3 regions of the Agrobacterium sp. NPDC089420 genome follow, and region 1 is predicted to be linked to each of the others. Evidence: riboswitches for the same ligand, from Rfam matches in the RefSeq annotation. Region 1 holds a riboswitch; each other region holds the start of a gene.
What was found. Region 1 has a riboswitch for cobalamin ahead of ACI2KA_RS14035 ((2Fe-2S) ferredoxin domain-containing protein). Riboswitches for the same ligand answer to the same signal wherever they lie in the genome.
Positions count from the first base shown of each region.

Region 2: linked by a shared signal. The riboswitch ahead of ACI2KA_RS11370 (DUF1636 family protein) and the one ahead of ACI2KA_RS14035 ((2Fe-2S) ferredoxin domain-containing protein) in region 1 are both predicted to bind cobalamin.
Region 3: linked by a shared signal. The riboswitch ahead of ACI2KA_RS13305 (acyl-CoA thioesterase) and the one ahead of ACI2KA_RS14035 ((2Fe-2S) ferredoxin domain-containing protein) in region 1 are both predicted to bind cobalamin.

Region 1 covers NZ_JBJDMY010000007.1:300,563-305,208, reverse strand. The annotation lists gene ACI2KA_RS14040 (ABC transporter substrate-binding protein) at 1-1,138, opposite strand, end outside; gene ACI2KA_RS14035 ((2Fe-2S) ferredoxin domain-containing protein) at 1,155-1,946, opposite strand; cobalamin riboswitch at 2,038-2,230, opposite strand; gene ACI2KA_RS14030 (LysR family transcriptional regulator) at 2,409-3,326, opposite strand; gene ACI2KA_RS14025 (thioester reductase domain-containing protein) at 3,666-4,646, opposite strand, start outside.
Region 2 covers NZ_JBJDMY010000006.1:86,368-91,013, reverse strand. The annotation lists gene cobN (cobaltochelatase subunit CobN) at 1-1,217, opposite strand, end outside; gene cobW (cobalamin biosynthesis protein CobW) at 1,221-2,258, opposite strand; gene ACI2KA_RS11370 (DUF1636 family protein) at 2,255-2,680, opposite strand; cobalamin riboswitch at 2,800-3,015, opposite strand; gene cobO (cob(I)yrinic acid a,c-diamide adenosyltransferase) at 3,150-3,767, shown strand; gene ACI2KA_RS11360 (cobyric acid synthase) at 3,769-4,646, shown strand, end outside.
Region 3 covers NZ_JBJDMY010000007.1:133,497-138,142, reverse strand. The annotation lists gene ACI2KA_RS13315 (TetR/AcrR family transcriptional regulator) at 1-426, shown strand, start outside; gene ACI2KA_RS13310 (LysR family transcriptional regulator) at 485-1,372, opposite strand; gene ACI2KA_RS13305 (acyl-CoA thioesterase) at 1,375-2,202, opposite strand; cobalamin riboswitch at 2,301-2,510, opposite strand; gene ACI2KA_RS13300 (DUF1852 domain-containing protein) at 2,865-3,848, shown strand; gene ACI2KA_RS13295 (methionine synthase) at 3,876-4,646, shown strand, end outside.

The DNA of each region.
Region 1 (4,646 bases):
TATTTTCCACGACCTTGGTATCGAGTTCGACGCCAATTCTGGCAAGCTGCGCCTTGACCACCGGCAGCATGGTCACGAGGTCCGGGCGCTGCGGATAGGTAATGGCGAGAAGGCGTAGCGGTGTGCCATCCTTCTCACGCTTCCCGGCCCCGTTTTTCGCCCAGCCGGCTTCGTCGAGAAGCGCGTCGGCTTTCGCAAGATCGGTCTGCCGCTGCTCCTTGCCGGCAAAGGGGAAATAGGCGGCATAAGCGCCTGTGGCCGGTTCGCCGCCATTGATGGCGGCCGCCAGTTCCTTGCGGTCGAAGCCGAGATCGAGCGCCTGGCGCACCCGCACGTCGCTGGTCACTGGCCTTCTCGTGTTCAGAAAGGCGAGATATTGATAACCGACCGGGAACGATTTGATCGTCAGATCCGGATTGGCTTTAAGGCGGCTGACGACTTCGGACGGCAGACCGAAGGCAAGATCCAGTTCGCCGGCTTCCAGTGCCAGTGTCATGCTTTGCGCATCGCCGAATCTGCGAAAATCAACCGGAGAACGCGAATTCGCGCCGGCAAAATGGGTGTTCGGCGTGAGCGTCAGCGATGTGTCCGCCTTGAAATCCGCAATCTGATACGGCCCGGTGAACAGGGCTTTCCCATCGGTTGCAGGCTTGTAGGCGATCAGCGGCCATTCCGCAAAAAGCGCCTGGAGAAAGGCCACCGGCTTTTCCGTCGTGATCATCAGCGTCAGGTCGTCGGCCGCCTTGAAATCCAGCTTTCCGCCCGTTGCGAGCGCCGCCTTGTTGGTCGCAAATGTATGATCGAAACCGGCGGCAAGGGCAGCCGCCGTCACAGGCGAACCATCGGAGAAGGCGCGGCCCGGTTTCAGTGTCACTTTCCAGTTGAGATCACCGGTGCGTTCCGCTTTTTCGGCAAGACCGGGCACAAGCCGCCCTTGCCGGTCGACGGTGAAGAGGTTTTCACCCACGCCATGGCTGACGAGCGCCCAGCCGTTCGATCCCTTCGCCGGGTCGAGACCGCTCGTGATATAGGTGGCGCCGACGCGCAATGGTTCGGTGGCGAGAGCGCTGGCGCCCACGCCCGTGATCAAGGCCGCAAGCCCGGCCGCGGCCAGACGTGAAAAGCTCTTTGCCGACATTCTATTTCCTCTCATTTTATTGGGGCAGATTGCGAAGCCGCTGTTTGCGGCCGGTCGGGTGATAGGCGAAATCTTCAACGACGCGGCCACCCAGCAGGTGTTCGGCAACGATACGGTCGACAGCCTCCTCCGTGACGCCGCCATAATAGGTGCCCTCGGGAAAGACCTGCAGGACAGGCGCAAGGTTGCAGGGGCCAAGACAGGTGGACTTGGCGGTCATGGTGCCCTCACCCGTGACCCGAAGCTTCTGCCGTTCCTGCTGGTTGCGCAGATGGCCCCAGATCGCATCCGCACCCGCCGAATTGCACGGACCACCCTGGCAGACAAGCACGCGACGCTTCTGTGCCGGCACCAGAGACCCCTCGCCGGCGGACCGGAGCGACGCCGGAAGATCAAGCGGCTGCGCCGTTTCGGCAAGATCTTGAAGCAGGCGCGCCATCAGGCTGCTCGATGTGGGGCTTGCCGTGACCGAAAGGGATGGCCATGGCCTGACATCGCCTGCCCGCCATCGTTTCAGTGTCTTCGTCATCCAGTTGTGAAAGCTCGGCTCCAGCGGCAGCATCAGCGAAATGATCAGGATATGGCCGACACCCTCATCGATCAGCGCAAACAGCGCTTCGCGGAGTGACGGCGTTCCCTGCTCCGTGAAGGCGATGCGAACGGTCTGCGCGCCGCAAAGCCCCTCGGCCTGCACCGCCAGACGCTGCATGTCCTGATGCGGCGCGGCGGCAAAGGCCGATTTGGCGACAAGCAGCACGGCGTCAGGCGCAGCTCTCCGGTATTGGGTTGGGTCGGTCCTGTCTGTCACATTGCCTCATTCACGAGGCGGCGTCGAAAATGACAGGGTCTCCGGCAAGAAACCGGACACAGCCATCATTCCCATGGCACCCCCCGACCACGGAATTACTTGATGTCAGGCAGGTCTCCTGGCTTGCGGGTCGAGGCCGTCTCACCTGTCTTCCCGGCATTGCTGCCAGTGACATCGTTGGCGATCGGCTCACCGCTTACAGTTGCGGGACAGCTCCGGATTTCAACCGGATTCCCTCTTAGCTTCCGCAGGGTGGCGGAAGAACCATGACGGAGCGACCCTACACTGCCGCCGGTTACTGTCAACCGCCTGCATGGGTAGTCTGAATTCTGCGCAACAGATCCTTGCAGATTTGTAACGTTATAAAGTAACGTTAAGCATGAGACATGGGAGGCCGTCAAGGCTCTCTTTCATGAAACTGGCCGCAAGACCGCTGGTAATCAGCTGTCGGATGTCTGTGGCTCACGTCTCCGAGCGACAGGCGCCGGGAACCTCGCCTTTTGCCATTGTCAGATAATCGACCACGGCGCGGGCATGCACGGGAAGTCCGGCGAAACTTCGCGCGCAGATCAGAAGATGCCGGCTTGCCCAGACATCGGAGATCGCGACGGTGCTGAAGGGCAATTCAGCCTGATATCTCAGGGCGTAAACCTCCGGCACGATGGCAAGCCCGACACCGCTGCTGACCATGGCGCAGATATCCTCGAAACTATCCAGACGGATGCGCAATTTGAACGGCCGGCCCTCGCGCGCCGCATGGATTGCCAGATGCCCCTGAAGCGCGCTTTCCGCCGGCAGCCCGACAAAAGGCTCGTCGAGAAGTTCCACGAAAGCGACGGTAGTCCGGTCCGCGAAAGGATGGCTGGCGGGTGTGATCAGAACCAGCCGGTCGATCTCGAAAGGACGCGTTTCCAGCGTTCCCGTATCGGTCGTATCCGCCGCAATGCCGAGGTCGGCTTGCCCGGCGGCCACCGCCGCAACCACATCCGGGCTCTGGCGCTCCTCGAGGTCTATGTCGATCGTCGGATGATCCACGAGATATTGACGAAGCGCGGCGGGTAGATGCGCCATTGCCGCGCGGCCGGAAAATATGCGGATCTGCCCCCGCAATCCGCGCGCATAAAGCTGCAGATCACCCCTCATCTGCTCCATCTGCCCGAGAACGATGCGGGCGTGGTGGGCCAGCGCCTCCCCTGCCGGTGTCGCCCGGACACCGCGGGCGCCACGATCGAGAAGCGATACGCCGCTCATCTCCTCCATGCCGCGGATACGGGCGCTCGCCGAAGGCAAGGCCATGCCGGAGCGATCTGCCCCCTGCGTAATGCTCTCCGCCTCGACCACGTGAAGGAACAGACGGAGGTCGGTCAAGTCGAAGCGCATTCGCCCCCTCCAATCCGGACCCTTCGGATTCTCCTAAGGGCTCCCTTGTATCTTCCGCATTGTGCGAAGTCACGGATCGCGATCATTGTCGCCACAGTTTTATTGACCCGGAACAACAATCCATGGATGCCTCAGAAGCCCTCCTCCGCGCCATCGCCTTCAGATTGATGTTGCTTGTCCTCGCTGTTTTTGCCGCAAGGGCGCTTCCCGACAACAGACCGGCCATTGACACAACCGTGACGGCGGCGGTCGCTTACGGATCCCTATCTTCGGACCGCGCCATCACGGCTGACGCGATCTTGCACGACTAGAAGCCGGGTGCGGCTGCGCAACGCGAAATCAAACCAGCTTCGCATCGTAAAGCCGCTCCATGAAACCGCGCGGCGCCACCGTTCGTGAAATTTCGGCCAGCGGAAATCCGCTTCCGGCCAATGGCAGAAAACCTTTCTCGAAGGCATAGTCGAGATAACGCATCATCAGCATCACGTCGCATTCGTGGCAGCTTATTCCGGTTCCGGCGAGTGCTTGGCGGGCATTGCTGGTGTCGTATCTGGCGCTGTCACGCACATAGTCGGCATTGCCCAGCATCGACAGAAGGTCGGTGAAGACCGAGCTGTAGGCCTTGCCTTCACGCAGCATCCGGCCCTGATTGAGCGCATCGAAATAATTGTCGCGCGACAGTTCCCGCACGACGTAGCCGCAATCGCGCACCTGTTCCACCAGCGTATTCCAGTCGATCGGCCTCGGATTGACGAGATTGAAGGTGCGGCGATTGTGGGCGCGCCAGTTCATGGCGAGGTGAAGGCTCGCCCGCGCCACATAATCGACCGGCGTAATGTCGAAATCCTCGTCCGATGCGAAGGTGAAGCCGGTTTCCACGATGGCGCGCACGGCTTCGTAATAGATTCCCTTCACCTTTGTCTGTGTCAGCGGATAACGACCGGTGCGGCTGTCGCCCCAGATATTGCCCGGCCGCACGATGATGAAATCCAGCCCCTTTTGCCCGGCGGCATGCATCAGCTTTTCCGACTCGAATTTGGAGCGTTCGTAGTCCATGTCGGGAAAACGCTGACCCACATCGAGCGCATCCTCAAGCAGCGTGAACTCTTCATGCAGCTTGTCGCCGATCACGCTGAAGCTCGATGTGTGCATCAGCGGAATGTTACCCTCTAGGCAAAACTCCGCCATATTGGCCGAACCGCCGACATTGACGGGCGCGATCTTGCCGTAGGAGGCGATGAGGTTCACATTGGCCGCGCAATGCAGCGCAAGATCGACCCTGGCGGCAAGATCATGCCACACCTGCCGTTGCAGGCCGAG
Region 2 (4,646 bases), on a different contig from region 1:
TCAAGCACGCTTTGCGGTACATCGAGACCAACGGCATAACCGGTGCGCCCCGGCGCCGCCCCGGGATAGTCCGGCATCAGAATGACGATCCGCCGATCCTGTTTCGAAGCCTGTTTCAGGCGCAGGAATGCCGCGATACGGTTTGCCACCTGTTCGACACGGTCCGCCTCCGGCACATTCAGGAGGCTGGCGCCGCCATCCAGCCGTGGCTGTTTGAACGAAATCGCACCGGCGAGAAGCCGGCCGTCCAACTCGGGCAAGACGACATGCATCGCAAGATCGGACGGATTGAGCCCGCGTGCATTGTCCGCCCAGCCGTCGCGCCGGGTGGTTGCCATCACCACCTGAAAAACGGGAACGCCGACGCGGTCGAACAGAGTCTTGCCGCCATCATCGATCTGGCTGGCAAAGGCCGTCGCGGCGATGATGGCACCGGGCTGAAGATCGGGAAGCACGGTTTCGAGGAAACGGATGGCTTCCCCATCCTTCAGACCGCTGACAAAAATCGGCAACGGCGCAAAACCGCGCGCAGATAGTGCGTGAAACAGCGCATCGACAGGCGCGGCATCCGCCGCCAGAAGCATGGACCGATAAAAGAGAATGGGCAGAACGGGTGCGCCTGCAAGAAAACCGGCACAAGCCTCGTCCCGCGCCACGACACCCAGATCCGGTCGATAAAAGCCTGCTTTCGACAGAGGTTCGGCCTCTGTATCAGGCCATTTTCCGCCGCCTGCCAAAACAGCCAGGCCGGCGGCAAGACGCCCCATGTTTTCCTGTCCGCCCTCCCGGAATAAGGAGAGGATGGAGGTCAGCGTCGACGTGTCCACGGTGGAGGCCGTTTCGAGCTTTTCATCTCTTTCGCTGCATTCACCCGGCAAGAGCACAAGCTTGATACCGCGCCGCCGCGCCAGAATGGCGAGCTGATCGACGCCGTAACGCCAGCGCTCCGCCCCACCGAGAATCCGGATAACAATAACCCGCGCGTGCGCCGCCGTCTTTTCGATCCACAGATCGACCGACATGGGATGCCGAAGCTCGGAAAGGTTGGCGGCGGACAAAGACGGGAGGGTATTTCCCTCCCGCCGCCACGCCCGCTCAAGCCCGGCAAGATCGCTTGCCGAAAAAGACAGCATCACCACATCCGATCGGGGCTGGTTGAGATCAACCGGCTCGATCAGATCGTCCAGAGACGAGGATGTGGTGGCCAGGATATGCATGGGTCAGGCAGCCAGCATCTGTTCGATTTTTTCACGATTGATGCCTTTTTCACCGATGATGACGAGACGACTGCGGCGCTCCTCGCCCGCCGCCCAGGGACGGTCGTAATAATGGTTGACGCGGCTGCCGACCGCCTGCACCTGTAGGCGCATGGGCTTGGCGGAGACCTCGATGAAACCCTTGATGCGCAGCACATTTTCGGCAGCCGCCGTCTCGGCGATACGAAGCGCCAGCGCTTCCGGATCGGTGACGGCCGGCAGGTCGATGACGAAGCTGTCGAAATCGTCGTGTTCATGGTCGAACGCGCCATCATGGTGGGTACGGCGGTTTTCGATATCCTCTTCCACCGCAAGGCCAAGGCCGATCAGCACCGCGGGATCGATGGCGCCATTCGACGCGACGACGATCTTCGCAGCCCTCGGCAAATGATCGAGCACATGCGCCTTCGCCCTGTCGAGGCCGGCATCATCCAGAAGGTCGCCCTTGGTCAGCACGATAAGATCTGCGCAGGCCACCTGGTCTTCGAAAACCTCTTCAACCGGATCGTCATGATCGAGCGCCTCGTCATTGACCCGTTGGGCGGCCAGCGCTTCCATGTCGTGGGCAACCTGCCCCTCTGCAAGGGTGGCGCCATCCACCACGGCGACCACCGCGTCCACCGTCACACGGCTCTTGATCGCCGGCCACTGGAAGGCCTGCACCAGCGGCTTCGGCAGGGCAAGGCCGGATGTCTCGATGAGGATATGCTCCACCTTCGGCCGGCGGCTGAGGATTTGTTCGATGGCGGGCTGGAAATCATCCGCCACCGTGCAGCAGATGCAGCCATTGGCCAGTTCGACGATGTTTTCTTCCGGGCAGCTCTCGATGCCGCAGCCTTTGAGAATTTCCCCATCGATGCCGATATCACCGAATTCGTTGACGATGATGGCGAGCCGCTTGCCGTCCAGCTTTTCGAGAAGTCCGCGCAGCAACGTGGTTTTTCCCGCCCCCAGAAAGCCGGTAACAATCGTGCAGGGAACGCGGTCCAGAAGGGTGCTCATAATTTCTCCTCGGTAAAATCGAATGGGGGAACGCGCGCCACCATGCCGCGCTTCAGTGGTTCGGGGCGGCCGCGCCAGGGCATCAGGCCATCGGGGGCAGCAGCCAGCAGCCGTGCGCCGGTCAACAAATCTTCCGCGTCACCGGGGTTCAGCCCGCCGAAAACATAGGACCAGCCATTGGCACTGCGCAGCACGGCGCTGAGGCCGCGCTTGCAATTGGCAAGGCAATTGACGGAACGGACGACGACGCGTGCTTCTTCCGCTTTTGCGATCACGGCATCGGCGAGACGGGAACCGGGGCGCGGTTCGGCATTGGGATCGGCTTCATCACGACAGCTTCTGCAAACGAAGACGGTCACGCCGGACGCCGTTTCGTCCCGCGCGTTTCCGCCTGCACATGAAGATGCCGCTGAAATATCCAAACCGTATCGTTTCCCGCGCCTTGCAAAAAAATCTCGGGGGTGCGGATATCGAAAACGGCATGCGGACAGGCGCAAACCGGATGTTCGATCTGACCGACTGACCGGAGCACCCCGCCCGGCAGACGTTTTCCTGAAACGGCAGGTCTCCTGGCTCGCGGCTCTACACCCTGACACCGCCTTCCCGAACCATCGCGCAGGTCCAGTGGCTTTACGGTGCGGGCTTACCGCTCACAGTTGCGGGGGCAGCCACGGAGTGACCCGGTAATCGGGTTGGAACCGTGTTCCCTCTTAGCTTTTCCCGTTGCCGGGAAAAGACCGTCAGTGACTTACCCTTAGGCTGAACGGGCGTAAGGGTCAATGCCGCGCCCTGTCCCCCCGCGCATTGCCGGGTGCGGCAAATTGGGTATAGTCGCCGCTCCGAATGGCGGCGCCGTACGGCCCCGCGCCGCTGGATGAGAAGGAACATGCGATGACACGCGACATCAGCGACAACGAAGCCGAACGCCACCGGCAGAAAATGGTCAACCGCAAGTCGGTGCAGGATGCCGAAGTTGCGGCAAAAACCATCGAGAAAGGCCTGCTGATGATCAATACCGGCCCCGGCAAGGGCAAGTCCACCGCCGCTTTCGGCCTTGCGCTGCGCATGCTCGGCACCGGGCGGCGGGTGGGGATCGTGCAATTCATCAAGGGCGCATGGTCGACGGGCGAACAGCAGGCGCTGACTTTGTTCGGCAACAAGGTCGTCTGGCGCACCATGGGCGAGGGTTTCACCTGGGACACGCAGGATCTGAAACGCGATGTCGCCGCAGCCGCTAAGGCCTGGGAAGAAGCAAGGACCCTGATGGCCGACGAGACCATTGGCCTTCTGATCCTCGATGAGTTGAACATTGCACTGCGTTACGATTACCTGCCGCTGGAGGAGGTCGTCGAAACGCTCGTCCGCCGCAGGCCCGATCTGCATGTCATCATCACTGGCCGCAATGCCAAACAACCCCTCATCGACGTCGCCGACATGGTGACGGAGATGACGCTGGTGAAACACCACTTCAAGGCGGGCGTGAAGGCTCAAGCCGGGATAGAATTCTGACATGACCGCACGGGTGCTGATGTTTCAGGGAACCGGCTCGGATGTCGGCAAATCGCTGATGGTCGCGGGGCTTGCCCGGGCCTTCACGCGGCGCGGCTTCTCCGTCATGCCGTTCAAACCGCAGAACATGTCGAACAATGCGGCGGTGACCGCCGATGGCGGCGAGATAGGCCGGGCGCAGGCGTTGCAGGCGCGGGCGGCAGGCGTAACGCTTTCTGTGCACATGAACCCGGTTCTCTTGAAACCCCAGAGCGAGACCGGCGCGCAGGTGGTGGTGCAGGGCAAGATCCTCGGCAACGCCAAAGCCGCCGAGTATCAACACATGAAGGCCGGGCTGATGCCGCGTGTCCTCGAAAGCTTCAAGCACCTGAAACAACAAGCCGACCTTGTCCTGGTGGAAGGAGCGGGAAGCGCCTCGGAAATCAATCTGCGCGCCAACGACATCGCCAATATGGGTTTTGCCCGCGCCGCCGATGCCCCCGTCATCCTGATCGGCGATATCGACCGCGGCGGCGTCATCGCCAGCCTCGTCGGCACCAAGGCGGTGCTCGACGCCGATGACGCAGCGATGATCGAAGGTTTTATCGTCAACCGATTTCGCGGCGATCCGGCGCTGTTTGCGGACGGGATGCGGATAATTGCGGAAAAGACCGATTGGGCATCCATCGGGCTTCTGCCGCATTTTTCCGATGCCGCCAAACTGCCGGCGGAAGATGCGCTGGGGCTTTCCGGTCCGGCCCAGCAGAAGCCCGGCGCAAAAATCCGCATCGCCGTGCCGATCCTGCCGCATATTTCCAATTTCGACGATCTCGATCCATTGGACATGGAACCGGATGTGGAGCTGATCCGCATAAGGCCGGGTCAAACCATTCCCGCCGA
Region 3 (4,646 bases), 170 kb from region 1:
GAGCACGCTCACGGCCGGGCGGTGGCACGGCTGGGAAATTTGCCGATGGCGGAGGGCGACGCGCTGGAACGCCTGCGGACGCTGCTGCGGGAACTGCTGCATATCAACATGGAGCCGGACCTCATTGCGCTGAAGCGCATCACCTTCAGCGAAGCGGTCGTGTTCGAAAAAAAAGGAGCGATCCCGCCGCAGCCCGATCCGATCATGGGCCGGCTCGTGGATGCCGTGAAGACAGCGCAGGAGGCGGGCATGACGGCAACCGGGGATGCGAGCCTGATCGCCAACCATCTCATCCACTGTCTCGTTGCATTGCCTACCTCGTCAGCAATGATGGGCAGCGCCGAATTTGATACAAGGCAGTCCGTCGATCTGTATTTCGACAGGACCTGGAACTGGCTCTACAGGGGAATATCGGCAGATAGCTGACGGCAGGGGCCGGCCTTTTTGAAGCATTCTGCCGCCGTCGGCAGCTTCTGCCGCCGCATCAGGCCGATATCTGGCGTGACGTCGTCAAAAATCCGGCGATAAAGTCAACAGAGTCGTCGCCGTCTCTCAAGCCCAGATGGATGCTTTTCTGGATTCCGCTCCCACCGATGCGGACAGGCCGGACACCAAGCACCGCCGCCTCCCGGCGCACCAGCCAGTCCGGAATGGCGCTGACGCCGCGGCCCGCCGCCACGAGCTGGAGCATCATTTCCGTCGTCTCGACATTCCGGTGGTAGCGCGGTCTGCAGTTGGCGGGCACCAGGAACTGCGTGAACACATCCAGCCTCTCCGGCGGCACCGGATAGGTGAACAGCGTCTCCTCCAGCAGGTCCGCCGGTTCGGCATGGCGTTTCAGCGTCAGCGGATGATCGACCGGAACGGCAAGCACCAGTTCGTAATCGAACACCGGCAGATAGTGGATGCCGGGCGTCTCGATCGGATCGGGCGTGATCAGGATGTCGATCTCATATCCCGCCAATGCCGCCGCCCCGCCAAAGGCGAATGACGTCGTCAGTTCCAGGCCCACATCCGGCCATTGCACGAGATAGGGCTTCGTCACTCCCATCAGCCACTGGTGGCAAGGATGGCACTCCATGCCGATCTTCAGCGAGCCGCGCTGGCCATGGCGATAATCCGAGAGGATATCCTCAGCCCTTTCGATCTGGGGCAGAACACGCTGCGCCAGCGTCAGGATATAGCGGCCCGCCTCGGTGAGACGAAGGTTGCGCCCGTCCTTTTCCCACATTGCCACGCCATAGCGTTCTTCCAGCTTGCGGATCGTGTGGCTGAGGGCGGACTGGGAGACATTCAGCCGCTCCGCCGCAGCCGTCAGGCTGCCCAGGCGGTCGACTTCACGCAGGATCGATAGATGTTGCCTGTCCAGCACGGTCATGCCCCTCCTTCGCCAGGGGAAACGACCTCTGCCGGTGCGTTGTCGCGGATAGGGGCCGGCCGGTGGTCTTTATCGACCGCAACCATTGTGAAGTGCCCGGTGGCGGTAATGTGCCTCTCGCCCGTCAGAAGGTGTTCGGACCAGAGTTTTGTCTCGATCGACAGGGAACTGCGGCCCACGCGACTGACACGTGCCCTCGCCTCGACAATTTCGCCGATCCCGATAGACCTTGCGAAATCGATGCGCTCGGATGAGGCCAGCACCACCAGCCTGCCGGCGTAGCGCGAAGCTGCAACGAAGGCGGCTTTGGTCATATAGGCGATCGCTTCGCCCCCGAACATCCGGCCGGCGCCGTTTGCCTGATCCGGAAAGACGATCTCGACCATGGCAACGGCATCATTCCGTTCCGGCGCTTCCTCGGGAACGAGTTCGGGCAAGGCATAGTGCGCGGCGCCCTCACCCTGCGGTATCGCGACCATATGGAAGATGCCGCGCGTACAGATATGTCGCTGGTGACCGATAATGGTTTCCGCCACCATGTCGACCTCGACCGTCAGGGAACGGCGTCCGGCCTTGACGGGCCTCGCCGTGAATTCGATGATATGGCCGACGCGTGCCGGCTGCCGGAAATCGATACGTTCGCAGGAGGCTGTCACGAAGGGCGTCCGCCCGAACCGGGTCGCCGCAATGAAGGCGACGCGGTCCATGAGGGCGAGGCCCGTTCCTCCGAACAGGGTTCCGTGATGATTGGTATCACCGGGAAAGACGATATCAATGAGCCGGGTTGTGGATTCATAACGGTCGGTCGCATCTCTACGTGTCATCGGAACTGCCATCAGGTTGCGGCCGGGCAGCGGCATGACGCAGAGACGACGGCACACGAGCGCCAATCGCAAAAGCGGCACTCCGGGACACCCCGCCCGTGGACGTTATCTATCGCGGCAGGTCTCCTGGCTTGCGGGTCGTTGCTTCCGTCCGCCTTCCCGAGGCACGCCTCAGTGACATGAATGGACTTTCGCTCGCCGCTTACAGTTGCGGGGGCAGCTTCGGCTTCAGGCTTCAAACGAAACCCTACCGAATTCCCTCTTAGCTCCGGACTTTCGCCCGCAGAACCACGATGACAAACCAATGTCGCATGTCGTCGACATGGTCAAGACATCCATGACGGGAATGCGACGGATGCGATTGTGAGGAAATTGAAAGCCGACAATGTTTCAGCCCGGCGCCGGGCATCGTCGCGACGGTCTGCCGGCAGGCCGTCACTTCAATACCGCTTGGTTTCGACATTCGCGCCCAACCATGAACGAGGCTCATGCTTGCGTGAGATAATACCATTGTTACTCGATCGACGCGTCAGGCATAAAGCGCCCATCGCTCTTGGCGTTGAAAGCACAAAGGCTCCCGGCTGAGGTAATGGAAACCAATGTCCGAGTTACCCTGAACCCTCAATTCGGGATCAGTCTGGGATAGTTAGGTTCGGATCGTGATGAATAGCGACTTTAATTTTGATATCAGGATAATTCCCTTCAATGAAGATTACCGTCCCGCGGACAATACGCGGATCACGACGAATTTCGCCAATCTGGCGAGAGGGGAAAACCGCCGGGAGAACCTCCGCAACGCCTTGAGAATGATCGACAATCGTTTCAACGCCCTGGCGCATTGGGATAATCCCGAAGCGGATCGCTATTCCGTCGAACTCGACATCATTTCGGTCGAGATGAGGATGGGTGCGGGCGGCAATGATGACGCTTTCCCGTTGATTGAAATATTGAGGACGAATATCGTTGATCGCGAGAGAAATGAACGCATCGAGGGTATCGCGGGGAATAATTTTTCCTCCTATGTCCGCGATTACGACTTCAGTGTCGTGCTGCCGGCGCACAACGAGAACCGACCGGAATTCAGTATTCCGGTCAATTTCGGCGACCTGCACGGGAACCTGTTTAAGAGCTTCCTGAGCTCGGATGCTTACAGAAAGCATTTTGCCAAGCCGCCCGTCATTTGCCTGAGCGCCTCAAGCAGCAAGACATACCGTCGAACTGCCAATCGGCATCCGGTATTGGGCGTTGAGTACCAGCAGAATGAATTGTCTTCTACCGATCGTTATTTCCAGAAAATGGGACTACGGGTTCGCTATTTCATGCCTGCGGACAGCGTAGCACCTTTGGCCTTCTATTTTCTCGGCGATCTTCCCGGTGATTACACCAATCTCGAACTCATCAGCACCATCAGCACGATGGAGACGTTTCAAAAGATCTACCGGCCGGAGATCTACAATGCCAATTCGGCAGCGGGCGCTTGTTATCAGCCAAATCTGAAGCACTCGGATTACTCCCTCACTCGCGTCGTCTATGACCGCGAAGAACGTAGCCGGCTGGCCGTTGAACAGGGAAGGTTCGCTGAGGAGCACTTCATCAAACCCTACAGGACCATTCTCGAACAGTGGTCTTCCCCCTCCCTTCTTTGACGAACCGAAAGCATAAGGTCGCCTTTCATGAAAAGACTGTTGCCTACCTCAACCGCCGGCAGCTTGCCGAAGCCCTCCTGGCTTGCGCAGCCCGAGAAACTCTGGTCCCCCTGGAAATTGCAGGATGAGGAATTGATCGAGGGCAAGCAGGATGCGCTGCGCCTATCGCTGGACGATCAACGACAGGCAGGCATCGATATCGTCAGCGATGGCGAGCAGACGCGCCAGCATTTTGTCACGACATTCATCGAGCACCTCGACGGGGTCGATTTTGAAAAACGCGAGACGGTGAGAATTCGGGATCGCTATGATGCCAGCGTTCCGACCGTCGTCGGCGCCGTGTCTCGCCCAAAATCGGTTTTTGTCGAAGACGCCAGGTTTCTGCGTCAGCAGACCAAGCAGCCCATCAAATGGGCTCTGCCGGGTCCGATGACCATGATCGATACGCTCTATGACGACCACTATAAGAGCCGCGAAAAGCTGGCCTGGGAATTCGCCGGAATTCTCAATCAGGAGGCCCGGGAACTGGAGGCTGCCGGTGTCGATATCATCCAGTTCGACGAACCCGCATTCAATGTCTTCTTCGACGAGGTGAATGACTGGGGTGTCGCCACACTGGAAAAGGCGATCGAAGGGCTCAAATGCGAAACCGCCGTGCATATTTGCTATGGTTACGGCATCAAGGCCAACACGGACTGGAAAAAGACGTTGGGATCCGAGTGGCGGCAATATGAGGAATCTTTCCCCAAGCTGCAGAAATCCAGCATTGGCATGATTTCGCTGGAATGCCACAACTCT